Labrys monachus: one gene and its partners. The protein of the gene in region 3 interacts with the protein of the main gene of each other region in a pairwise test. Links are inferred from orthologs where the notes say so. Each region holds a gene or a part of one and is shown on either strand. Other genes may lie near its edges.

Evidence for each region.
Region 1: the proteins of J3R73_RS25210 (region 3) and J3R73_RS29995 interact in binary tests that used the Escherichia coli proteins (3 or more experiments, as listed by UniProt). The link is inferred for Labrys monachus from one-to-one orthologs.
Region 2: the proteins of J3R73_RS25210 (region 3) and J3R73_RS21670 interact in binary tests that used the Escherichia coli proteins (3 or more experiments, as listed by UniProt). The link is inferred for Labrys monachus from one-to-one orthologs.

What each region holds. Positions count from the first base shown.
Region 1 is NZ_JAUSVK010000001.1:6,573,116-6,583,749, forward strand. The notes cover bases 7,588-10,496. They hold J3R73_RS29995 (transglycosylase domain-containing protein), read left to right. Parts: upstream 7,588-8,675; coding sequence 8,676-9,317; downstream 9,318-10,496. Other genes in these bases: J3R73_RS29985 (SDR family oxidoreductase), read left to right, coding at 7,588-7,976; J3R73_RS29990 (cupin domain-containing protein), read right to left, coding at 8,028-8,438; rpmF (50S ribosomal protein L32), read left to right, coding at 9,678-9,863; J3R73_RS30005 (F0F1 ATP synthase subunit delta), read left to right, coding at 10,196-10,496. Outside these bases: J3R73_RS29950 (ROK family transcriptional regulator), read left to right, coding at 1-1,168; fluoride efflux transporter CrcB, read right to left, coding at 1,223-1,663; J3R73_RS29960 (amidohydrolase family protein), read right to left, coding at 1,892-2,746; glsA (glutaminase A), read left to right, coding at 3,103-4,086; J3R73_RS29970 (YeiH family protein), read right to left, coding at 4,156-5,217; J3R73_RS29975 (LysR family transcriptional regulator), read left to right, coding at 5,316-6,203; J3R73_RS29980 (helix-turn-helix transcriptional regulator), read right to left, coding at 6,184-7,110; more of J3R73_RS29985, read left to right, coding at 7,260-7,587; more of J3R73_RS30005, read left to right, coding at 10,497-10,634. UniProt on the Escherichia coli protein: Peptidoglycan polymerase that catalyzes glycan chain elongation from lipid-linked precursors. May play a role in peptidoglycan assembly during cell division in collaboration with other cell division proteins.
Region 2 is NZ_JAUSVK010000001.1:4,737,766-4,748,436, reverse strand. The notes cover bases 4,281-7,226. They hold J3R73_RS21670 (transglycosylase domain-containing protein), read right to left. Parts: upstream 6,868-7,226; coding sequence 4,693-6,867; downstream 4,281-4,692. Other genes in these bases: guaD (guanine deaminase), read left to right, coding at 7,097-7,226; J3R73_RS21675 (DUF1214 domain-containing protein), read right to left, coding at 4,281-4,696. Also shown: J3R73_RS21690 (alanine racemase), read left to right, coding at 1-1,281; J3R73_RS21685 (urea transporter), read left to right, coding at 1,281-3,485; J3R73_RS21680 (DUF1254 domain-containing protein), read right to left, coding at 3,555-4,097; more of J3R73_RS21675, read right to left, coding at 4,094-4,280; more of guaD, read left to right, coding at 7,227-8,440; J3R73_RS21660 (YcgN family cysteine cluster protein), read left to right, coding at 8,437-8,931; J3R73_RS21655 (S1 family peptidase), read right to left, coding at 8,966-9,763; J3R73_RS21650 (S1 family peptidase), read right to left, coding at 9,831-10,562. UniProt on the Escherichia coli protein: Cell wall formation. Synthesis of cross-linked peptidoglycan from the lipid intermediates.
Region 3 is NZ_JAUSVK010000001.1:5,513,103-5,516,881, forward strand. What follows is about bases 781-3,779. They hold J3R73_RS25210 (peptidoglycan D,D-transpeptidase FtsI family protein), read right to left. Parts: upstream 3,206-3,779; coding sequence 1,355-3,205; downstream 781-1,354. Other genes in these bases: J3R73_RS25205 (UDP-N-acetylmuramoyl-L-alanyl-D-glutamate--2,6-diaminopimelate ligase), read right to left, coding at 781-1,296; ftsL (cell division protein FtsL), read right to left, coding at 3,202-3,567; rsmH (16S rRNA (cytosine(1402)-N(4))-methyltransferase RsmH), read right to left, coding at 3,564-3,779. Also shown: more of J3R73_RS25205, read right to left, coding at 1-780. UniProt on the Escherichia coli protein: Essential cell division protein that catalyzes cross-linking of the peptidoglycan cell wall at the division septum. Required for localization of FtsN.

The DNA of each region.
Region 1 (10,634 bases), 1.1 Mb from region 3 along the record:
CTACGTCAATGAACGGCGCATCCTCACGCAGCTGCGCCTGCAGGGGGCGATGCCGCGCGCCGAACTCGCCCGCCGCCTGTCGCTGACGCCGGCCACGATCACCAACCTCGTCGACAACCTCATCGCCGGCGCCCTCGTCGTCGAGCAGCGCGCCGTGCGGGACGACGGCGCACGGCGCGACGTCGGCCGGCCCGGCGTCGCCATCGCGCTCAATCCGGGCGGGGGCTGCTTCCTCGGCGCCGAGATCGGCGTCGGCGTGGTGCGATTCGCGCTGGTCGACCTTGCCCTCGGCGTGGTGGACACGCACACCGCCGCTCTCGCCAGCACCGTGACCCCTGCTGCCGCCGCCGGGATCATCGCCGGCCATGTCCGCGATCTCGAACGGCGCGATCGCCTGGGGGCGGGCCTGCGCTCGGTCGGCATCACCGTGCCCGGCCTGGTGCGCGCGGACGGCTTCGTCGTGCATCTGCCCATCCTGGGCTGGAAGGAGCAGAACCTGAAGGCGCTGGCCGAGACGGCGCTGGGCCTGCCGGTCTTCGTCGAGAACAACGCCAATGCCGCCGCCTTCGGCGAGGTCTACACCCAGCCCGGACTGCAGGCCGACACCATCATCTACCTCAAGCTCGGGACCGGCTGCGGCGGCGCCGCCATCGTCAACGGCCGGCTGCTCCGGGGCGCCAGCGGCACCGGCAGCGAGTTCGGCCATATGCGCATCCACGGCGCCGGCATCCGCTGCTCCTGCGGGCAGCGGGGGTGCCTGGAAACCTTCGTCAACATCGCCGCGCTCGACCGGGCCTACAGGCCGGGCCAGGCCTTCGGCGTCGACGGCCTGTCCGCCCTGCCGGCGACGGTGGCCGCGGCTGCATCGGCGGGAGACCGCAGCGCCGGCGCGGCGATGGACGCGATCGCCGGCGATCTCGCCTTGGGCCTCGTCTCGCTGGTCAACATCTTCAACCCCAGCACGATCGTGCTCGGCGGCTCGATGCGGCCGGTGCTCGCCGCCCGGCTCGCCGCCATCGGCGACACGGTCGGCGCCGGCATCCTGCCCGGCATGCTCCGGCCGGCGATCCGCCTGTCGACGCTCGGCGCGATGGAATGCGCGGTCGGCGCCGCCACCATCGCCCATCACCAGGCGCTGGACGTCTCGAACATCGAGATCGGCACATAGCCGCGCGGAGGGCCGCCTTGCGCCGGCCTCACAGGCGGGCGCCGGCACGCCCCCTCACGACACGTCTTCTTCCACCCGCGTCTGGGCGATCTGCCCGATGCCGCCATTGAGGTGCCGGGCCGCCGCGTAGCCCAGCGTCGCCGAGGCGAGGCAGAGCAGCACGGACATGGCGACGTTGGCGAGCGCCCGCTCCGGCGCGCCCTGGCGCAGCAGGTCGAGCGTCTGCAGGCTGAAGGAGGAGAAGGTGGTGAAGCCGCCGCAGATGCCGACCATGAAGAAGAGCCGCCAGGTCTCCGGCAGCGGATGACGCCCGCTGATCACCGTCAGGGTGCCGAAGAAGGTGATGGCGAAGGAGCCGGCAATGTTGATGACGATGGTTCCCCACGGCATGGACTGGCTGTAGGGCGCCATCCACATGCCGACCCAGTAGCGGGCGACGGTGCCGAGCGCGCCGCCGAGCGCGATCCAGAATGTGGTCAACAGGGAGCCGGGCATGGAGCCTCCGAGGCATGGGAGCGAAAGGGTTTCCCGGAACGGCCGGTTGCCGGCCGGCGGTCCCAGGCTTGTCCGGGCGCTTCGGAGGGGGAGATCGATACGAACGCCCGCCGGCGCGAAGCACCTGGCAGGAGTCATCAGCCTTGCGGCGGTTTCGGGGAACTCCATCCCCATCAGGCCCGTCGTTTCTACAGCGGCCCGGCGGGAGGCGTCAATCGCCGCTGCCGGTCAAAGCCGGTAGAAGCGGGTCGCATTGCCGCGATAGAGCCTTTCGATCTCGTCCCGCGAGGCCCCCGCGCAGACGCGGTCGACGATGCCGACCCAGTGCGCATAGCGGATCGCGTGCTCGGAGACCGGCCAGTCGCCGCCGAACATCACGCGCTCGAAGCCGAAGCAGTCGATGGCGTGGCGGATATAGGGGCTGATCTGTTCCTCGGTCCAGGCGGCGTGGTCGGCCTCGGTCGCGACGCCCGAGATCTTGCATTCGACGTTGGGCTCCTGCGCCAGGGCCTTGAGGTCGCTCGCCCACGGCTCGAACAGATGGGCCTTGATGCCGGGCTTGGCGATATGGTCCATGACGAAGCGCACCTCCGGGCAGGCCCGGACGAGCGCGATCGCATCCTTCAGCTGCGGGTGGAAGATGCACAGGTCGAAGGACAGGCCGAAACGCGGGAGAAGCCTGACGCCTTCGACGAAGGAGGGCTGAAGGGCCCAGCCGGGCGAATCGACATATTTCTGCAGCAGCCAGCGTATGCCCCGGACATGCGGCAGGGCGGCGAGCGCCTCCAGGTCGCCCTCGACGGCGGCGCCCTTGTGGAGCGGAGCGCAGGCGACCATGCCCCTCAGGCGCTTGTCGCCGCCGATCTCGGCCTCGACCCAGCGCGCCTCGTCGACATGGCCGCCTTCGGCCGCGTCGACTTCGACGAAGACGACGCCGTCGACCTCGACGCCGGCCGTCAGGCGCTCGAACTCGGCAAGGCCGTGGGGCTTGTTGAGGAGCGGGTCGTGCCGCATCCAGTCGAAGCGGATGGCGGCGGGGTCATAGAGGTGGACATGGGCGTCGATGATGGGGAAATCGGGCATTTTCAGCTCCCTGTGGCGCGTTGCCGGCGCTTGGCGGTCCTACCGCTACGACGAGCGCGCGGCTGTTGAAAAGGGGGGAGCGCGCGAAGGGGCCGGGTCGCCCCCGAGGCCGGCGGCGACGGCCGCGGGCATGGCGCCCGCCGGCGGCAGGGAACCGGAGGACGGCGCATCCCGGCCGCATGGCCCGGACGGAACTCTTATAGTGGCGCCATACTGCATGAATATTTATCAAAATTTCCGCTACTTGCATAATAAACGTGCGGCGCCGGTCCGAGAAAGCAATTTTCCGACCTTCAATTTGCGTCTAAAATCTATTCTTGTCCCTGTTCCCGGAATTTCGGATCGAACGCTTGAGCATGAACATCGCGCCGCCCGACCATAGAGACGAGCTGCAATTTATATTGGACGACGTCTATCGGCGCGGGCTGGATCAACGCGACGGTGCGCTCGCCGATTATATTCCGGAGCTGGCGCGGGTCGAGCCGGAATCTTTCGGCATCGCGATCGCGACCGCCAAGGGCAAGGTGTACGCCGTCGGCGACGCGGAGGTGGCGTTCACGATCCAGTCGGTGTCGAAGGCGTTCGGCTACTGTCTCGCCATCGAGCAGATCGGCCGGGCCCAGGTGCTGCAGCGCGTCGGCGTCGAGCCGAGCGGCGATGCCTTCAACGCCATCGAGTTCGATCCCCATACGCGCCGCCCCTATAATCCGATGGTGAATGCGGGCGCCATCACGGTGGCCGGCATTCTCCACGACCGGTTCGGCGATGGCGCCTTCGATTTCATGATGGACCGCTTCTCGCGCGCCGCCGGGCGGCCGCTCGGCTTCGACGAGAAGGTCTACCGCTCCGAATCGGAGACCGGGCACAGGAACCGGGCGATCGCCCATCTGCTGCTAGCCGGCGGCATCATCTCGGAAGCGGTCGAGGCGATCGTCGATCTCTATTTCCGGCAGTGCTCGATCCTGGTGACAGCGGTCGACCTCGCCCGCATGGGCGCGACGCTCGCCAATATGGGCGAGAACCCGATGACCGGCGACCAGGTCTTCGAGCTGCAGGCCGTGCGGGATACCCAGGCCGTGATGTTCTCCTGCGGCATGTACGACTATTCCGGCAATTGGATCTACGACATCGGCATTCCCGCCAAGAGCGGCGTCGGCGGCGGCATCGTCGGCGTGGTCAACCGCCAGCTCGGCATCGGCACCTATTCGCCGCGCCTCGACCGCAAGGGCAATTCGGTGCGCGGGGTCGCCGCCGTCGCCGCGCTCTCGGACGAGCTCGGGCTGCACGCTTTCGACTGCACCAATGTGGGGTCGTCCCTGCTCGGCCGCTTCATCACCTGACCGGCGGGTCACTGCACGGATGCCGATCGGGACGAGCCGGGCAGGCTGGACGATGAGTTCCGCCGGGTTCTAGGCCACTTTCAGCACGAGGATCAGCGCGTAGCTGATGGCGCCGAGGCCCAGCAAGGAGAGGATCACCGTCGAGGTGACGCGCGGGCCGGCCTTGGCGACGGCGCGGATGTCGACTGTGAGGCCGAGGGCCGCCATCGAGAGGATGGTGAGGGTGTTGGCGGCGGAGGCGATCGGCTCCAGCGAGGCCTGCGGCAGCAGGCCGAAGGAGCGCAGCGCCATCATCACCAGGAAGCCGACGATGAACCAGGGCACGATCTGCCCGAGGGAGGGGCGGGCGCGCACGCTGCCGGCCGCCGCGTCGGCCGCATGCGCCAGCTTGCGCTGGCCCTCGCCGATGAGGGCGAGCACGAGGATGACCGGGCCGAGCATGAGCACGCGGGTGAGCTTGACGAGCGTGCCGATCTGCACGCTGAGGGCGGCGACCGGCGCGGTGGCGGCGAGGACCTGGGGCACGGCATAGACCGTGAGGCCGGCGAGCACGCCATATTGTCCCGCCGACAGGCCGAGCGCCGGCACCAGCAGCGGCAGGCCGATCACCGCGGCGACGCCGAGGACGGCGGTGAAGGCGATCGAGGCCGCCACGTCCTTGCCGTCGGCGCCGATCACCGGCGCGGCGGCGGCGATGGCGGAGTTGCCGCAGATCGAGTTGCCGCAGGCGACGAGGAGCGCCATGCGATAGGGCAGGCCGAGGCCGCGGCCGATGCCGAAGCTGAACAGGATCGAGGTCGCCACCACGCCGAAGATGCCGAGGATCAGGGCCGGGCCGGCATCGGCGATGGCCGCGGCGCTGACGGAGGCGCCGAGGAGGACGACGGCGACCTCCAGCAGCGTCTTGGCCCCGAAGGTGATGCCGTGGCTGAAGCGGGCCGCCGGGCTGGCGAAGGTGCGGATCAGCGCGCCGATGAGGATGGCGAGCACCAGCGCCTCCAGCCACGCCTTGCCGAAGATACGGGCCTCGACGAGCTGGGCCGCCATCGCCAGGGCGGTGACGACGATGCACAGGCCCAAGCCGGGGACGATGTCGCGAAGCCTGCCGCTCATGCCGCTCATACCACTCATGTCGCACCTTTCGATCCGCTCTGTTTTCGGCCGAAATCGCTGTTCAATCCATTTCGAAATATCGTAGGTTTCGTTCGATCCAATCGAACGGTTCCGGCATGACCCTCGAACAGCTGCGCATCTTCGTCACCGTCGCCGAGCATGAACACCTCACCCGGGCCGCCGGCATGCTGCATCTGACGCCCTCGGCCGTGAGTTCGGCGGTCCGGGTGCTGGAGGAGCGCTACGGTGCGACCTTGTTCCACCGCGTAGGCCGGCGCATCGAGCTGACCGATGCCGCCCGCGAGTTCCTTCCGGCGGCGCGCGCCACCCTGGCTTCGGCCAAGGCGGCGGAACTGGCGCTGTCGGAGCTCGGCGCCGGCCTGCGTGGCTCGCTCACGGTGCAGGCGAGCCAGACCATCGCGAGCTATTGGGTGGTGCCGTTCCTGGCGCGCTATCACGACGTCCATCCGGCCATCGACCTCAGGCTGGAGATCGGCAACACCCAGAGCGTGGCGCAGGCGGTGCTGGAGGGGGAGGCCGATATCGGCTTCATCGAGGGCGCCATCGACGAGCCGGCGCTGTCGTCGCGGGTGGTGGCGCATGACCGGCTGATCGTGGTGGTGGCGCCCGGCCATGCCTGGGCCGACGGCCGCGAGATCCGCGCCTACGACATCGCCACGGCGCGCTGGATCATGCGCGAGGCGGGCTCCGGCACGCGCTCCGCCTTCGAGAGCGCGCTCACGGCGCGCGGCGTCGACGCCGCCGCCCTCAACGTCGCGCTGGTGCTGCCCTCGAACGAGGCGGTGCGCTCGGCGGTGCGCGCCGGGCCCTACGCCACCGTGATGTCGGAGCTCGTCGCCGGGCCGGACCTGCAGGCGGGCCGCCTCGTCCGCGTCGGCTTCGACATGCCGCCGCGCGCCTTCCGCCTGCTGCGCCACAAGGAACGCTACCGCACGAAGGCCTCGATCATGCTTGAGATGGCGATCACGCAGGAGGGCGGGTGAGGCGCCGACCGGGAGACGGCATGTCCCGGGGGGCCGCGCCGCGTGCCTCCGGCCGGCCGTCGAGCGATGCCAGCAGCCGGTCGAGCTTGCCGATCGTCTGCTCCTCCTCGAGCGGCGTGTAGGCGACGAGCTTCATGTCGGGCTGCTCGGCGACGGCCAGGCTGGTATATTCGAACACCATGCGTCCGGCGCCCGGGTGGTCGATGCGCTTGTGGCCGCCGAAGGGCCGCAGCACCTCCTGCTTCGGCCACCAGGCGCGGAATTCCCGGCTCGCCGCCTTCAGGATGGCGATGAGCCGCTCGAAATCCGGATCGCCGGCATAGCGGACGCTGTCGGCCCGGAACATGGCGAGCGAGGCCGGCGCCAGCCCGTCCCAATCCACCATCCTCCGGCGGTGGTCCGGGTCGGCGAACACCATATGCATGATATTGCGTGCATCGCCGTCGAGCCGTTCATAGTCGCCGAACACGGCGACCGCCGCCCGGTTCCAGGCCAGGACGTCCCAGCGGCGGCCGAGCACATAGGCCGGCTGGCCCCGCATGCTGTCGAGCATGCGCAGGAGCGGCACCGGCACGATTTCCGGCCCGGAGCGGCGCGTTTCGGGCGGTGCCCGGTCATCGAGCAGGAACAGATGCCGTGTCTCGGTCGGGTCGAGCCGCAGCGCCTTGGCGAGCGCCGACAGCACCTCGCGCGACGGGCGCACGTCCCGCCCCTGTTCGAGCCATGTGTACCAGGTGGTGCCGACGCCCGCGAGCAGCGCCACCTCTTCGCGCCGCAGGCCCGGCGTGCGCCGCCGCAGCCCCGGCGGCAAGCCGACATCCTCCGGCGCCAGCCTTTCGCGGCGGCTGCGCAGGAACGCCGCAAAGGCGCGGCGGCGATTGTCGTGCGTGGCGGGCCGGGTGTCCATGATGCCGATGATAGTAGTGCCAGTACCAGGATAACGCCAGTTCTGTTTGCGCCTTTTCCGCCATGCGAGGGTCCGTTCCGCGACGACGGCGGCCGACAAAAACATCTTTGTCGGCCTCCCCGATCGCGCAATCCTGAAAGGACGTCACCATGTCACCACAGCACACCGTCATCGCCGGCGGCTCGTCCGGCATCGGCCTCGCCACTGCGGAAATGCTCCTCGATGCCGGCCACCGGGTCAGCGTCACCGGCCGCCGCGTCGAGCGGCTGCACGAGGCCGCGACGCGGCTCGGCGGCCGGGCGCAGGCCGTCGCCATGGATGCGGCGGACCCGGACGGCGTGAGGCGCGCCTTCGAGGGCATCGGTCCCTTCGATCATCTCGTGCTGGCGCTCGGGTCCGCCAAGGGAGCGGGGCCGTTCGCATCGGTCGACCTCGGCGAGGTGCGGCAGGGCTTCGCGGAGAAGGTCTTTCCGCATTTCGCCACGGCGCAGGCGGCGCTGCCCCTGCTTGCGGCGGGCGGCAGCATCACCTTCGTCGCCGCCGTCACCGCCCATGCGGCGATGCCGGGAACCGCCGGCATCGGCGCGGCCAATGCGGCCGTCGCGGCGCTGGTGCCGATCCTCGCCGCCGAGCTCAAGCCGGTCAGGGTCAATGGCGTGTCGCCCGGGGTGATCGACACGCCGTGGTGGGATTTCCTCGCCGCCGACGTCAAGGCATCCGTCTTCGCCGATTATGCCGCGAAGACGCCGGTCGGCCGGGTCGGCACAGCCGACGACGTCGCGCGGACCATCGCCTTCCTCATCGCCAACAGCTTCATGTCGGGCGCGGTGATCGTCTGCGACGGCGGCCTGCGGCTCGGCGGCTGAGCGCGCGCCGGCAGGCCTCGCCGGGCCGGTCCGGGCGGGGTCCGGCCGCCGTCAGTCGCCTTCGCCCGGGAAGCGGTACACCACGTCCGCGAAGCGATCGGTGGGGAAGACGTAGAATATCCTGAGGAGGGCGGCCGAATCGTTGCGCAGGGAATGTTCGGCATCGCCGGGGATGAAGGCGGCCGTGCCGGCGGAGATCCTCGTCTCCACGCCGTCGATCGTCAGGATGCCCGTCCCTTCGGCGACGAAGTAGATTTCGGCCTGCCGATGCCGGTGCGGCTCGAGGATGCCGCCGGCCGGGGAAAGCTCCATGATGCCGGCGCTCATGGCCGATGTCGGCGTCCTGTCGGCGCAGAACAGCGTGAACCAGGAGGCATTGCCCCGCGAGGCGTCGTCCCAGCCCTCCCGCTCGCGCTGGGCGGTCCCGGCAATGACGGCTTGCGATGTCACGTTCCCAGGCATTGGCGGGCTCCTCTTTGGCGGTGGCCTGCCTAGAAGCCCGTTTCGGGCCCGGAGTCCACGAAAATGCGCGGCGGGCGGCGCGTCCGGCACGCCGGAGGGCACACCCCGTGTATTCCCGCCCGCTTTGGGTTATGAGGGAAGAAATCCAGGGGCTCCGGCAAGGTGATGGCTGACGCGACGATGCCCGCACGAAGGCGTTTCAAAGCGAGCCTGATGCGGTTGCCGTGGCGGCGCATCTTGCTCGGCATCCTCCTCCTGTGCGCGATTCCCTTCGCGCTCACGCTCGTCTATGCGGTGGTGCCGCCGGTTTCCGTGCCGATGCTCGAGCGCTATGCCGCCGGCCAGCCGGTCGACCGGCGCTGGACGGCGCTGCAGGACATCGCGCCTGTCGCCCGCTTCTCGGTGATGGCGTCCGAAGACGGCCGCTTCTGCCGTCATTGGGGCGTCGATATCGACGCGATCTCGCTGGTGCTGGAGCAAAGCGGCGACGAAGGCCCCTCGCGCGGGGCCTCGACCATCGCCATGCAGACGGCCAAGAACCTCTATCTGTGGCCGCTGCCGACGCTCGTCCGCAAGGTCTTCGAAATTCCGCTGGCGCTGTGGATCAACCTCGTCTGGCAGAAGCGGCGCACGCTCGAAGTCTATCTCAACATCGCCGAATGGGGCGACGGCCTCTACGGCATCGAGGCCGCCTCGCAGCATTATTTCCGCAAGCCCGCCAGCCGCCTCAATCCGCGCGAGGCGGCGCTGCTGGCGGTGGCGCTGCCCAATCCGATCCGCCGGGACGCCGGCTCGCCCAGCCGGCGCCTGCGCAACCTCGCGGCCCTGATCGTCCACCGCGCCCGCAACTCGGCGGGCTATTTCGATTGCGTGAAGTGAGGAGCGGCCAACGTCCCCTGGCCCCCCGGAATTCGGCCGGACACGAGCACGGGCCGGGCCGTCGGGATCGTCCCTGCCCGTGCTTCTCCAGCCGGCCGCCGCCTCCGGTTCTGCAAGGAAAGTCCGCATGCCCGGGACGAGCCCGGCAAGACAAAGGCCGCGCTTTTCTTGACCAACCTCTTGGCCGAGTGCGTGAAGAGCCGGCCGCCGGAGGGCACTCCCGGCCGCCGGCCCGGATAAATAATGACTCCAGCCCCTTTCTTCCCCTGTCCTCTTCCTGTATAGGCTGCGCCTTCAATCGAAGATGTCATCGGCCTGCCGTGACCAGCACGGCATCCGCACGCCACGAAGAAGAAAACCATGGCTGTTCCGAAGCGAAAAACCTCCCGTATGAAGCGCGGCTTCCGTCGTTCCGCCGATGCGCTCAAGGCCCCGACCTATGTCGAGGACAAGGATTCGGGCGAATTGCGCCGTCCGCATCATGTCGATCTGAAGACCGGCATGTATCGCGGTCGCCAGATCCTCACGCAGAAGTCGGACGCCTGAGACCGGGCCCGGACCTTCGCGTGCCGCCTGATCCGGGCCGGCTCGACGCCGGCCCTTTTCATTGGGCGGAGCGGTTCACTCGAGAATCGTGACAAACGGGGCAAATGATCGCCGGGGGGCATGCGTTTTCCAATCCCTTTTCGCCATTTGCCTCATGTTGCGTCTGCAAAGTCTGTGTGTTAGGTGAGCGCACGCATTGCGGGGGTGGGGCTTGCCTCGGCCTTGCGGGCAGAAGAAATTCAACATATCCGTCAAGGAGTTGGTCGTTTGAGCGGTAGAATCCCGCTTGACCGGCGGATTTCCTCGGGACGGCTTCAGCAGAGAGACGCGCGGTGGCAGGGGTAGAACCGATCGTATCCGGCATGGCAGGCCGCTATGCCCTGGCCTTGTTCGAGCTCGCCAGCGAGTCCGACGCCATCGATGCCGTCATCGCCGATCTCGGCCGCTTCACCGGGCTCGTCGAGGAGAGTCCGGATCTCCAGCGCCTCGTCCGCAGCCCGGTGTTCTCCTCCGAGGAGCAGACCAGAGCGATCATCGCCATCCTCGACCGCGCCGGCATCGGCGGGCTCGCTGCCAATTTCCTCAAGCTCGCCGCCCATAACCGCCGCCTGTTCGCGGTGGGCGAGATGATTCGGGCCTTCAACGCCCTGGCCGCCAAGGCCCGCGGCCTGGTGAGCGCCGAGGTCACGGTCGCCCAGCTGCTCTCCGACGAAAATCTCGACGTCCTCAAGAACTCGCTGAAGACGGCGACCGGCAAGGACGTCACCCTCA
Region 2 (10,671 bases), 770 kb from region 3 along the record:
GAAAAATTCGGATCGCCGCTCTTCGTTTTCTCCGAAAGGGTGTTGCGGGACTCCGCCCGCCGCGCGCGCAAGGCCTTTGAAAGCGTCTATCCCAACACGGTCTTTGCGTGGTCGTACAAGACCAATTATCTCGGCGCGATCTGCAACGTCCTGCATGAGGAGGGATGGATCGCCGAAGTCGTTTCGGATTTCGAGTACCAGAAAGCGCGCAGGGCCGGGATCCCCGGGCGCAGCATCATCTACAACGGTCCGCACAAGCCGCGCCACAGTCTGGAGCGCGCCTTGTCCGAAGGCGCCGTCGTTCAGATTGACAATTGGGATGAGCTGGGACTCATCGAAGCCATCGTCGCCGAGAGGGCCGAGCCCGTAAACGTCGGCATTCGCATCTGGGTCGATACGGGACTCGCTCCCGTGTGGTCGAAATTTGGCTTCGCGCTCGGCAATGGCGAAGCAAGGAGAGCGGCCCAGCGGATCATCTCCAATCCCCGCCTGAAGCTGCACACGCTTCATTCCCATATCGGCACCTACATTTTGGACCCGAAGGCATATGCGGTCACCGCAGACCGTATTCTGGCGTTGAGGGACCATATCGAGGCGCAGACCGATCACCTGGTGCCGTGCATCAATCTCGGCGGCGGATTTCCCTCCAACAGCGTTCTGCATGGCCTGCCCGACTATTCGGTGCCCTCGATCGAGGCCTACGCGGCAGCGATCGCCGGGGTGCTCAACAAGCTCCCGCGCGCGCGCCGGCCCCAGTTGCGCCTGGAAAGCGGGCGCCATCTGGTGGACGAAGCGGGCTGGCTGATTACGTCCGTCGTCGCGGTCAAGGGCGCGGACCGCGCCGGCGCTACGGATCTGTCGGCGGTCAATGCCAAAGCGAGCCTCGTGCTCGGGGAACATGCCCGCGGGGGCTACGTCGTCGATGCCGGCATCAACCTGCTCTATACCGCCGCCTGGTATCGCATCGGCGTCACGCCGGCCCGTGCGAGCAATCTGCCGCCCAACGCGGTCAGATTATATGGCTGCCTGTGCATGAACATCGATGTGATCCGTGAGTCGGTGGATCTGCCTCCTCTCGAGGTTGAAGATCGGCTCGTCCTGCATCCGGTGGGTGCCTACAACGTCACCCAGTCGATGCAGTTCATCGCTTTCCGGCCCGCCGTCGTGCTGATCGGCGTCGATGGCCGCGCCGAGGTGATCCGCAAACGTGAAGAATTGGTGGATGTCGAAAGTTGCGAGATGGTTCCGACACGGCTGGTTCGACGCGAATCGTCTCTGTAATGCGCGATTGGGTACGGTTGCGGTGGCATAACGCTCGTCTGGGCTTGCCTCGCCTCGTCACCGAACGAAAAGAGAGCCGGCACCATCCGATCGAGAGACTCGGCAGCGCCTTTGGCGGCATCCTGATGATCGGAAGTCCCCGAGCGGGACTCGTCGTGCTGGCGGCAGCCGCGGTCGAGCCGGCTCACCTCATCGGGGCGCTTCTCGGTCTTTTGATGGCCGAGGCTTTTCTTCGGTCCATCGGAAGCGCAGACCCGGGGCTGCAGGGGGCGGTGCGCGCGAACGGCATCCTTGCAGGGATCGCTGCCGCGTGGCTCGTGGCGCCGATGGGGCAGCCGCTTCACGTGGCGGTGCTGTTCATCCTGCTTGCCTCCGGAGCGGCGGCGGTGGTGGCCGCGGCGCTGGCGCGGGTGCTCGTGCACGCCCCGGTGCCGCCGCTTTCCGCCGCCTTCGCCATCGTCTTCGGCATCCTCCTCACGATCCTGCCTTATTGGGCGCAGGCCGCGTCGCTGAGCGATGTCGTTTGGCCTTTTCCCATCGGAGCGACAGGTTGGCTCGACTCGTTTCTACGCTCCATGGGCATGATCCTTTTCTCGCCGCGTCCGGTCACGGGGCTGCTCGTGCTGGCGGCGATGATGCTGTGGTCTCGAACGATGGTGCTGAGCGGAATCGTCGGCTGGATCTTCACTGTCCTGACCGCCGAATTGCTCTCGGGCTTCGGTTTTCAGTGGATGTGGCTGATATCGGCCCATAATGGCTTCATCGCCGGCATGCTGTTGGGTGCGGTCATCTATCTGCCGGGATGGACGACCCTGTTCATCTCCGCCCTTGCCGGCGTGAGTGCCTCCATTCTCACGCTGGTGACGCAGACCGGATTTGGGGGGACCGGATGGGCGTTTCAGCCCCTCCCGGCCCTGATAACGATTTGGGTCGCCATCCTCGCGCTCTCGGCCCGTTCGGTGCCGCATGCCGTCGTCACCTCGCAGAGGCGGGATCTGCCGCCCGAATATGCATGGAAGCGGGCGATGCTGGCCGAGGCTCGATTCGGAGCGCCGGAACCGCTCGTCGCCGTGCCGCTGTCGGGGACGCTCATGATCGGTCAAAGCTTCGGCGGACCGCTCAGCCACCGCGGGGCATGGTCGCACGGCCTCGACTTCGAGTTCCCCCACGATGGAGGCGCACCCCACGGAATATATGGGGCGCGTGTTTATTGTCCCGTCGCCGGTGTGGTCGAGCTCATATGCGACGGCATCGACGACAACCCGATCGGCGTCAGCAATTACAGCCAGAATTGGGGCAATCACGTCGTCATTCGCATGGATCAGGGCTTCTGGCTGATGTTGGCCCATCTCGGCAGGGGATCGATCGTCGTTGGTCCCGGACAGCGCGTCGCGGTCGGCCAGGAACTCGCCTCGGTCGGGAATTCCGGCCGCAGTCCCACGCCTCACCTCCATATGCATGTGCAAGCCGGCCCGCTGGCCGGCGCGCCGACACTGCCGTTCAAGCTGGCCAATTACCTGCTGGTGGCGACCGGCCCGGATGCCTCTCCGATATGGATTCAGGGCGGCGTTCCCGAGGCGGGACAATGGGTGCGCGCCGCATTGCGCGTTCCCGCCGGTTTTAGCCTCGCTTCCGGCCTCGCCCCGGGCGTGGCGCTTTGGCGCGTCACGTCCACCGGCCGTATTCCGGCGCGTTTTGCACGATTTTCTCCCAGCGAATATCTGTCGACGACGCTGGATCCGGCCGGAAATCACTGCGTAACCGACGGACGAGGCGGCCGGCTGGTGATGCGTGCCGATGTCGACGGCCTGCGCGTGCACGAGATCGAGGGCCGTCCCGGCCTTCTGCTGCTGCTGTGGTCGATGGGCCTGCCGATCATTCCGTACTGCGCAACCCCGGGATTGACCTGGAACGATCGATACTCCCCGCCTCCGGTCACCTGGGGCGATTTCGTCGGCGCTGCAATTCTTCCCTATCTGTCGCGTGCTCCGCTCAAGCTGCAGCTCCGCTGCACGGCAATTTCGGACGACGCCTCCCGGGAGATGCTCGTTGAATCGCGCGTGATGGCGCCTGTGGATGACGGGCCGGTAAGCATCAAGGCCCGGATCGCAGCGCTGAAGGGCCCTGTCGCATGGGATGTGCAATTCAGCCGGGGTACGATCGTCGCCGAGCTCGTCGCGTTCGAACCGGGCATGCCGGCGTGAGCGACGGCCTATCCTCCCGCCAAGCAGATCGTGCCGGGCGATCGGCGGGCGTTTGCGCGCATCGGCGGTTCAGCCGCCCGCCGCCGTCGCGCAGGTCGCCGTCTCGAGCTGGCGCTCGACCTCCGGCAGCCGGCCCGGTTCGGTGACGAGGGCCCTCAGCGAGACCATGCCGTTGCCCTGCGGGGCTTCCACCCTGAGGGAGCCGGGCGTGTCGGCACCTTCGCGCGACCGCGTCTCGGCGAGCAGGGCCGGGGTGAACAGCGTGAGGTCGATCGCATCGCCCGCCGCCGCCCGGTCGGTCAGGGAATAATAGGCCAGGCCGTCCGGAGTGTAGAGCGAGACGGAGACGAAGCTCATCCCGCCCGGCACGTGCAGGCGGACGGCGCCGGCGGCGAGATCATAGCGGCAAAGCGCGGTGACGACGCCCGGATCCGGATAGGGCAGGGGCGTCTTGTCGGCCGTCAGCACCACGAAGCGGCCGAGCGGGGCCACCGCCGCCGCGCGCTGGAAGCCGGAACGCGCGCCGAGCCCCGGCAGGACGATGATGGTGATCAGGTGTACCGCCAGCCCCATGAGGAGGCCCGCCACGCTCCACAACAGCCAGCGCATCATGAAAGGCACTCGTCCCGGCGGATCTCGGGCATGCTGACATTGACGCGTTCGCTCCGCTCGCTCAGGGCCCATCCGCCGGAGATCGGGCTGTCATAGAGGCGCAGAACGAGGCGGAACGGCCCGGGAGCGCTCGGCAGCCAATTGCCCGGCTGGACGTCCGGCGCGACGGTCACCGCCGCCACGCCTCCCGGTCCGCGCAGCACGGCGGAGCTGATGAAGCCGTGGCGCGCGCTCGGATTGGCGATCGTCCGGCCGGCACCGTCATAGATGGCGAGCGTCCACCACCGCGCCGGCGGCAGGATGGGGACGATGCGGTAGCGGCAGCGACCGTCGAGGGGAACGCCGTCCGAATCGGCGAGCGCCGTGAAGGCCAGGCCCTCGCCCGGACCGAGCGGCAGGTCGCCGGAGCGGGCGATGCGCGCTCGGATGTAGCGGTCGGCGTCCTGCGGGTCGGGCAGGGGCCACGCCGTCCAGGATCCGATGCGCAGCGATCCCGGCCGGAAACGCTCGCTGGTCGTCCACCAGGTGAGGCCGAGGCCGAGGGCTGCCGCCACGATCAATGCCCAGACCAGCCCCGCGAGGTCGCGCAGAGATATCATTCCGCCACCGACCGCCGCGGCAGCGCCGCCTGGCGCGGTGCCGCGGCGCGGGCGGCATCGACGAGCGAGCCTATGTCGTGCAGCACGGCGACGGCGTTGCGCGGCAGCAGCATCGACGCGAACGGCGCGCCGGCGGCGGAAGCGCCGCCATCCGCCGTGCCGCCGGCCGCCTTCGGCTGCTGGTCGGCAGGAAAGGGCGCGACGCCGGGAATGGAGCGCAGCTCGACGCCCTGATGCGCCACGCTCATCACCTGCTGCCAGGTCATCGCCGGCAGGGAGCCGCCCGTCATCTTGTTGCTGGGCTGGAAATTGTCGTTGCCGAACCAGACGCCGCCGACGAAATTGCCGGTGAAGCCGATGAACCAGGCGTCGCGGTAGGCATTGGTGGTGCCGGTCTTGCCCGCCACCTTGATGCCAGGCAGCTGCGCCCGCCGCCCCGTGCCGTTCTCAACCACGCTGTTCAGCATGCCGTTCATTTCTTCGACGATGGGGGGGGCGATGACGACCGGGTTCTCCCGCGCCGCATCGAACGCATAGAGGAGGCCCCCCTTGGCATTGCGGATCTCCATCGCCGCGTGGGGGCGCGCCTTGTGCCCGCCGGAGGCGAAGACGCCATAGGCGCCGGTCATCTCGAGCAGGTTGACCGCCTCCACCCCGATCGGCAGCGCCCAGGACTCCTTGAGCTCCGATTCGATGCCCATCATATGCGCCGTGTCGATGATCATGCGGCGGCCGTCGACCGCATTCTTGCTGAGGGCCAGCGACAGCTTGACGGGAATGACGTTGATCGAATGGGTGAGCGCCTGCGTCAGCGTCACCGGCCCTTCGAACCGGCGCTCGAAGTTCTGCGGGCACCAGTTCTTGATGCAGACGGGCGAATCCACCACGACCGACTGCGGCGTGAAGCCGTTCATGAGGGCGGTGGTGTAGACGAAGGGCTTGAAGGAGGAGCCGGGCTGGCGCTGTGCATCGGTGGCACGGTTGAACTGGCTCTGGCTGTAGTCGCGCCCGCCGACCATGGCGCGCACCGAGCCCTCCGGATCCATGATGACGATGGCGCCCTGATGGGCTTCATAGTCCTGGCCATATTGGCGCAGCACCGATTCGAGCGTGTTCTCGGCGGCGCTCTGGACAGCGGGATCCAGCGCGGTGCGCACCACAAACACGGATTGGTCGCCGAGGTCGCCGTCGTCGGCCATGTCGGCGATCTCGCCATAGGCCCAGTCGAGATAATAGTCCGGCGCTTTCTCCCGGGCCCGGTCGACGGGCGTGGCGGGGTTGCGCCGGGCGCCGGAGACCTGCCCCTCGGTCATGAAGCCGGCATCGACCAGGTTGCTCAGCACCTGATTCGCCCGCCCGCGCGCGGCCGCCAGATTGTTGGTCGGCGCATATTTGGTCGGCGCCTTGAACAGGCCGGCGAGCATCGCCGCCTCGGCCAGCGAGACGTCGCGGACCGATTTGCCGAAATAATACTGCGAGGCCGCCTCGATGCCGAAGGCGCCGCCGCCCATATAGGCGCGGTCGAGATAGAGCTTGAGGATCTCGTCCTTGGTCAGGTGCCCTTCGAGCCACAGTGCGAGATAGGCCTCGCGGATCTTGCGCTCCACGGTGCGCTGGTTGGACAGGAACAGGTTCTTGGCGAGCTGCTGGGTGATGGAGGAGCCGCCCTGCACCACGCCGTTGGCCTGGCTGTTGACCGTCAGCGCCCGGAAGGTGCCGATGACGTCGATGCCGAAATGGTCATAGAAGCGGCGGTCCTCGGTCGCCAGCACCGCCTTGACGACGTAGTCGGGCATGTCGGCGAGCTCGACGCTGTCATTGCTGCGGATGCCGCGCTGGCCGATGACGGTGCCGTAGCGGTCCTCGAAGGTGACGGCGATGTCGGCACGCCGCAGCCAGTCCTTGCCGGTCTCCGTCATCGCCGGCATGGCGAGGATCAGCGCCGCGAACAGGATGGCGACGCCGAGGGTCAGGCTCTCGCAGCCGACCTCGACCAGCAGCCGCCGCCATCCGGTGACATGGAAGCGGTTGGAGAAGTCCGAGACCCATTCGGACGACCGGCGCAGCGACCTCAGCGTGACGAAGACGGCGTTGTCGAGCCATGAATCCAGCCTCAGGGCCTGTCGGCTCAGCCGCTCGCGGAAGGGGGATCTGGGCTCGTGGTCGGGCACGGGAGAGCTTCGGCAGGAGGCGTCTTGGCCGGCAGTGTAGCCTTCATCGCGCCGTCCCGAAAGGGTCGGCCTCGCGGCTGTCCGGGAAGCCGGTGCTATCCTTTACGATTGCTGCGCGGCCGAGAGGGTCCTCGGGCCGGGCATTGCACCGGTGCGGCCAATTTGCTGTTGTCCCCGCAAGGGCCTGCTGCCGGAGAGCAGGCATCACCACAGGCGCAGGGAGTTTGGCATGTCGGTCCGCGCGATCAGGGGCGCCGCCATCAGTTTCGTCGATGACCCCTTCCTCGTGGAACCCGAGGCGGCGCTGGCCTATCGCGACGATGCGCTTGTGGTGATCGAGGCGGGGCGGATCGTCTCCGTCGAGGATTATGATCCGGCACGGCTGCCCGCCGGCATGCCTGTCGACCATTACCCGGACGCCATCATCTGCGCCGGCTTCGTCGATACGCATGTGCATTTCCCGCAGATGGAGGTGATCGGCGCCTTCGGCACGCAATTGCTGGAATGGCTCGACCGCTACACCTTTCCGGCCGAGATGAAATTCGCCGACGAGGCCTATTCGCGCAGGGTCGCCCGGCTCTTCCTGCGCGAATTGCTGCGTGCGGGGACGACGACCGCGAGCGTGTTCTGCACCGTCCACCCGCAATCGGTCGAAGCCTTCTTCGCGGAATCGGAACGGTTCAACACCCGCATGATCGCCGGCAAGGTGCTGATGGACCGACACGCCCCCGAGGGGCTGCGGGACACGCCGGAAAGCGGCTATGCCGAATCGAAGGCACTGATCGAGCGCTGGCACGGCAGGGGACGCCAGCTCTACGCGGTGACGCCGCGCTTCGCGCCGACCTCCAGCGACGCGCAGCTCGCCGCCGCCGGCAGGCTGTGGCGCGAATATCCCGGCGTCCACATGCAGACCCACATCGCCGAGAACCGGGACGAGATCGCCTGGGTCGAAGCGCTGTTTCCCGAGCGCAAATCCTATCTCGACGTCTACGACCATGCGGGGCTGACCGGCCCCCGGGCCATCTTCGCCCACGCCGTCCATTTCGACGAGGATGATTTCTGCCTGTGCCACCGCACCGGTTCGGCCCTGGCGCATTGCCCGACGTCCAACCTCTTTCTCGGCTCCGGCCTTTTTCGCGTCTTCGACGCCAAGCAGGCCGAACGGCCGGTCCGAACCGGGCTCGGGACCGATGTCGGAGGCGGCACCAGCCTGTCGCAGCTGCAGACGCTGAACGAAGCCTACAAGGTCTCGGCGATGAACGGCACGCGGCTGACGGGGCTGCAGGGCTTCTATTTGGCGACCCGCGGCGGCGCCGAGGCCCTGCGCCTCGAAGACAGGATCGGCACGCTCGAGCCGGGGCGGGAGGCGGACATCGCCGTGCTCGACCTCAAGGCGACGCCGCTCGTCGCGTTCCGCCTCGCCGCCGCCCGGACCGTTCACGACAAGCTCTTCGCGCTCATGACCATCGGCGACGACCGCGTGGTGCGGGCGACCTATGTCGCCGGCGACAAGGTCTATGATCGCGAGGGATTTGGCGATGGGGAACAATTCCGCTATGCCCATCGGCCATGACCGACGGATCCGACAGTGACAGCCCCCTCCCGTTCTGGAAGGCGAAGGCCCTCGAAGCGCTTTCAGCCGACGAATGGGAGAGCCTGTGCGACGGCTGCGGGCGCTGCTGCCTCGTCAAGCTCGAAGAGGAGGACACCGGCAACACCTATTTCACCGATGTCGCCTGCTTCATGCTCGAATGCCAGAGCGGCCAGTGCTCCGACTATGAGAACCGCAAGCGCCACGTCCCCGATTGCGTCACGCTGACGCCGGACCTCGTGCGGACGATCGACTGGCTGCCGCCGACCTGCGCCTATCGCCTCGTCGCCGACGGCGAAGACCTGTATTGGTGGCATCCCCTCGTCTCGGGAGACCCCTCGACCGTGCACAGCGCGCAGATCTCGGTGCGCGGCAAGGTGAAGGCCAATGACAGGCAGGTAGGCGAGGGCGAATGGGAGCAGCACGTGGTGCGCTGGCCCGTGCGCGTGCCGAAGGCCGGACGCCGGAAATAGCGCAGGCCGCCGCTCGGCGGGCCGTGCCCTCTGCCTACTGGAACCGGACCGGCGCCCCCGCCGCGTCGGCCATGTGCTCGATGAAGTAGCGGTAGGAGGAGACGGCGGTCACCTCGGTCACCGCGCCGCAGTCCCGGCCCCTGCCGCCCATCACCGCCGAGATCACGCCGACCATCACATAGCCCTGGCCGTCGCGCTGGAAGACGGGACCGCCGGAATCGCCCCGGCAGATGCCGTTGTCCTGGGCCCGGCGCTTGCTCGCCTTGTGGTCGATCAGGAAGAAGAGGTGCGAGCGCGGGTCGAGTTCGTCGAGCATGTCGAAATGGCGCTCGCGCAGCTTGCCGGCCGTGCCGAGGTCGCGGTCGCGGCTCATGCCGAAGCCGGCTACCAGCACGTCGACGAAGGCGCCGTCATTGCCGATGCGCGAAGCGAGCCGCACCGGCACCAGCCATGAGGGGAAATCGTGGTCGGCGCGGATGAGCGCGACATCGTTGATCGGAGCATTGGTGCCGAGCGCGTTGACGTCGAAATCGGGATGGATCGCGACCTGCGTGCCCTCGGCGTAATGGAAGCGGAACTGCGGATCCAGCGCGCGGATGCGATAGTCGCCATGGCCGCCGAGAAAGCAGTGGGCCGCGGTCAGCACGAGACGGCGCGAGACCACCGTGCCGCTGCATTTGGAGCCGCCCGGCCCGATGATCTGCACGACATGGCGCCTGACGCCGTCGGGGGCGCTCGAAAGGCGGCCTCCCTTGATCGCCAGGGCCGGCGACGCCAGGACGAGGGCGAGGATCGTTGCCATTGCGGCGAGAGCGGCATGAAGCTTCATCATGGCTCACGTGTAGAGCATTTGGCGGCAAAGCCAACTCGCAGGCAAGGTCGGGCCGAAAAAACTGTCGCTACGGCAGGGAGATGCCCATGGCCGCGGCAGTCTCGCGGATCCAGGGCAGGGCGGTGCCTATCAGCGCGACGCCGGTCAGGCCGCCGCATCCCCTGCCGCGATTCGGACCGAGCGCGGAGGCGAGGACGCCGACGAGCCGGCCCCGGTGCAGGACGGGACCGCCCGAATCGCCCTGGCAGGAGCCGGCGACGCCCTCGGCCTCCTGCAGGCGAAGCTGGATGCGCGAGAGCGGGGCCACGCCGGGCAGCGTCGCCTCGCGCAGGACGCCGCCGGACTTGCCTTCATCCGGGGACGACAGCCCGAAACCGGCGATCCGGTAGGGCTCGCCCGCCGCGCCCGCCTCCGCGGCCAGCGGCAGCGGGACATAGCCGTCGAGCGGGGCCTCCAGGCGGACGAGGGCGATGTCGATGGTGAAGCGGCGTCTGTCATAGGCCGCGGCGTCGAATTGCGGGTGGATGGCGATCCGTCCGAGCGGGGCCAGCACCGGCCGGCCGGCCGCGTAGGTCAGCAGGCGGTAATCGGCCCCCTTGCGCACGCAATGCCCGGCGGTGAGGAGCAGGTCCGGCGCGATTACGCTGGCGGAGCAGAAGCTGCCGCGATCGCTGACGATCATCACCACATGCCGGGCCATGTCGTCGCCGGCGGGCGCGCCGCCGACGATGGCCCGGGCGGGCCAGCAGGCGAGCAGGAAGGCGAGCAGGGCCAGGGGGAAGCTGCGCGAGAGCATCATCACGCCGCTTTGGTGGTTTCACGGGATCGTGTCAATCCGTATGATGGTCCCGCCCGGACGCTCCTGCCGCCGAAGACCCGTCTCCCAAGGCCCGTCTCCTGGCGGATGG
Region 3 (3,779 bases):
CTCGCGCCGGTCCGCGATCTCGACCGCGCCCGGCGCCTGCGCCAGGATGGCGGCCCGGATCGAGGCGGGGTCCTCGCTGCGCGGATTGTCGTCCGTGACGATCACCGTGTCGGCCAGGCGTGCCGCGATGGCGCCCATCATCGGGCGCTTGCCGGGGTCGCGGTCCCCCCCGCAGCCGAAGACCACCACCAGGCGCCTCCTGGCGAAGGGCCGGAGCGTCTCCAGCGCCTTTTCCAGCGCATCCGGCTTATGGGCATAGTCCACCAGCACCAGCGCCCCCCCGGGCGTGCCGACGAGGTCGAGCCGGCCCTTGGCGCCCTCCAGGTGCTCCAGGGCGGCGAACACGCCGGCCGGCTCGGCGCCGGTGACCAGGCAGAGCCCTGCGGCGACGAGCGCGTTCTCGACCTGGAAGCGGCCGGCGAGCGGCAGCCTCACCGGATAGGACCTGCCCCGATGCTTCAGGACGAGATGCTGCGCGAAGCCCTCGATGCGCACCGAGGCCAGGCGCAGTCCCTCGCCGGCCTCGCCGACCGTCAGTAGGTCGAGGCCCTTGTCGCGGCTCGCCTCGATGAAATACCGGCCGTCGGGATGGTCGGCTTCGACCACGGCGCCGGCCCCGGGAGGCAGCAGGTCGCGAAACAGACGCAGCTTGGCGTCCCGATAGGCCTCGAGGCTCGCATGATAGTCGAGATGGTCGCGCGACAGATTGGTGAACCCGCCGGCGGCGAGCCGCAAGCCGTCGAGGCGGTGTTGGTCGAGCCCGTGCGAGGACGCCTCCAGCGCGAGATGGGTGATGCCCCTGCCGGCCAGGTCGTCGACGAGGCGATGGAGTTCGACGGGATCGGGCGTCGTCAGCGAGCCATAGGTCTCCCCCCAGGGGGCCACCACGCCGACGGTGCCGATCGACGCCGCGCTGTGGCCGAGCCTCGTCCAGATCTGCCGCACGAAGGCGGCTACCGACGTCTTGCCGCTCGTACCGGTGACGGCTGCGATGGTGGCGGGCTGGCGCGGATAGAAAACGCTCGCGATACGGCTCAGGGCCAGCCGCGCATCGGAGACCCGGACGGCGACCGCCCGCCGGTCCAGGTCCACCTCCCGCTCCGCCACGATGGCCGCCGCCCCGGCGGCGAGGGCCTGGGGGACATAGGCGAGGCCGTCCCCCCTGGAGCCGGGAATGGCGACGAACAGGTAGCCCGGCTTCACCTGCCGCGAATCCGCCGTGATGCCGCGGATCGGCGTCTCGTCGCCGCCGGGCAGCAACGCCGACAGCGGAAGGCTGGCAGGGGGCTGGCTCACGTCGAACACTCCGGTGGCGGAAAATGGTTGGCACAGCTAGCGCATTCGGAGGCGGACGTCATCCCTGCTGCGGATTCAGCCAGGGCAGCGGATGATCCTGGTCCTTGGGCGCGTAGAGGGCCGGCGGGTTGTTCGGAATCTCCTGGAAACGGGGCTCGACGCCGAGGATCGGCGCCACGCGCTCCACCACCTTGCCCGTGGTGACGCCCGCATTCCACGCAGCCGTCGCGTAGCCATAGGTCTCGGGCAACCCCTTCGGCTCGTCATAGACCACGAGAATGAGATATTTCGGCTTGTCGAACGGAAACACCGCCATGAAGGTGGTGAACAGGCGGTCATGCACATAGCGCCCGTTGAAGTTCTTCTCGGCCGTGCCGGTCTTGCCGCCGACCTGCAGGCCCGGAATATCCGCCTTCTTGGCCGATCCGATGGTCGCGTTGAGCCGCAGGATGTAGCGCATCACGTCCGAGGTATGCGGCTTGAGCACCGTCTTGGCCGTGGCCATGGCCTCCTCGGCGCTGCGGACGAGGAAGGTCGGCTTGATGAGGTGGCCGCCGTTCATCATGGCGCCGACGGCCATCATCGCCTGGAGCGGCGCCACGGCGATGCCGTGGCCGAAGGCGATCGTCACCGTGTTGATGTCGGTCCAGCGAGCGGGAACGAGCGGCATGGCGCTTTCGGGCAGTTCGGTGACCAGGCGCGTCTCCTGGCCCATCATCTTCAGGAACGCCTTGTGTGCCGGCACCCCGAGCGCCAGGGCCATGCGGGCCGAACCGATGTTCGAGGAATAGGTGAAGACCTCCGGCAGGCTCAGCATGCGATGCTGGGCGTGATAGTCGGTGATGGTGAAACGGCCGTAATGCAGGCTGGTGCGGGCATCGAGCATCGAATTGGTGGTGAACCGGCCCGACTCGATCGCCATCGCCAGCGTCAGCGCCTTGAAGGTGGATCCCATCTCGAACACGCCGACATTGATGCGGTTGATCTTGTTGGGATCGAGGGCATCGGCGGGATTGTTGGGGTCGAAGTCGGGCAGCGACACCAGCGAGACCACTTCGCCGGTATTGACGTCCATGATCGCGCCGGCCCCTGCCCTGGCGTGAAAATGCTCCATGCCCTGCGTCAGTTCATCGTGCAGGACGTTCTGGGCACGAAGATCGATGGAGAGCTGGATCGGCTTCATGTCGCTCGCATTGGAGGCATAGCCGAGGGCCTGCAGCGTGCTCAGGCCGCGCTTGTTGTCGATATATTTCTCGATCCCGGCGATGCCCTGATTGTCGATGTTCACCCCGCCGAGCACATGGCTCAGGGTCGAGCCGTTGGGATAGACCCGCTTGTTCTCCATCAGGAAGCCGATGCCCGGCAGGCCGAGCTTGTAGATCTGAGCCTGCTGTTCCGGCGTGATCTCGCGCTTGAGCCAGATGAATCCCTTCCTGGACGAAAGCTTCTCGCGCAGATCCCGCGCATTGAGATCCGGCATCACCGCCGTGAGCAGTTCGGTCGCCTCGTCGACATCGATGATCTTCTTGGGCTCAGCATAGAGCGAGGGCACCTGGATGTCGGTCGCCAGCACGCGCCCCGCGCGATCGATGATGTCGGGACGGGCCGCGGCGAGCTGGTCGGCAGCCGAGCGCCGGGCGTCATATTGCTGGTCGGGCGTGGTGCCGAACTGGGTCAGCCGCGCCAGGATGGCGACATAGATGCAGACGAAGGCCAGCACGATGAGCACGATGCGGCTCGCGCTCTTCTGGAGCTTGCTGAGCCGCCTGCGCGCCGGCGGCTTCCTGGCCGCGGGCGCCTCGTCGACCTTTTCGGGATGGAGCTCGGCCGCCGGGGCGTCTCCCGCGGCAGGAGCATCCGAGGCATCGACCGCGTCGACCTCTTCTTCCAGTGCGCCGCCCCGCCTCATTGCGTCGCTCCCGTCACTTGCGGCGCGGCAGGCGTCGCACCGAGCCCGAGCACCTGCAGCTTCTGGGCGATCTGGTCGCCGACCGGGACCTTCTCCGGCAGGTCGCCGGCGCCGACCACCTGGGTGATCCTCATCGGCACCAGGTCGAGATGGCGGCGCGCGAGGTCGTCCACCCGATGCGGCTGGCTCATATAGGCCCATTCGGCGCGCAGCCCTTCGATCGCCCGCTGCTCGGCCTCGATGCTGCGACGCAGCTTGGCAACCTTCTCAGCCTGCAGCGTCGCCTCGTATTTGATCGAATAGACGCCGATCGCCGATGCCACCAGGAGGCAGATCAGGACCAGATTGAGGATGCGCGTCATCGGCCCCTCCCGGATTGAACATGGATGTCGGGCAGGCCGAGGAAGCCGGTGCCGGTATCGCGCGCCGGCGCGGCGGTCCGCGTGCCGAAGCGCAATTTTGCCGAGCGCGCCCGCGGATTGGCCGACGCCTCCTCGGCCGACGCCGCGAGCGGATTGCGGCTCGCCTGGACGAAGGTCGGCGACGGCACCGAAAGTTCCGGCGCGTGGCGCGA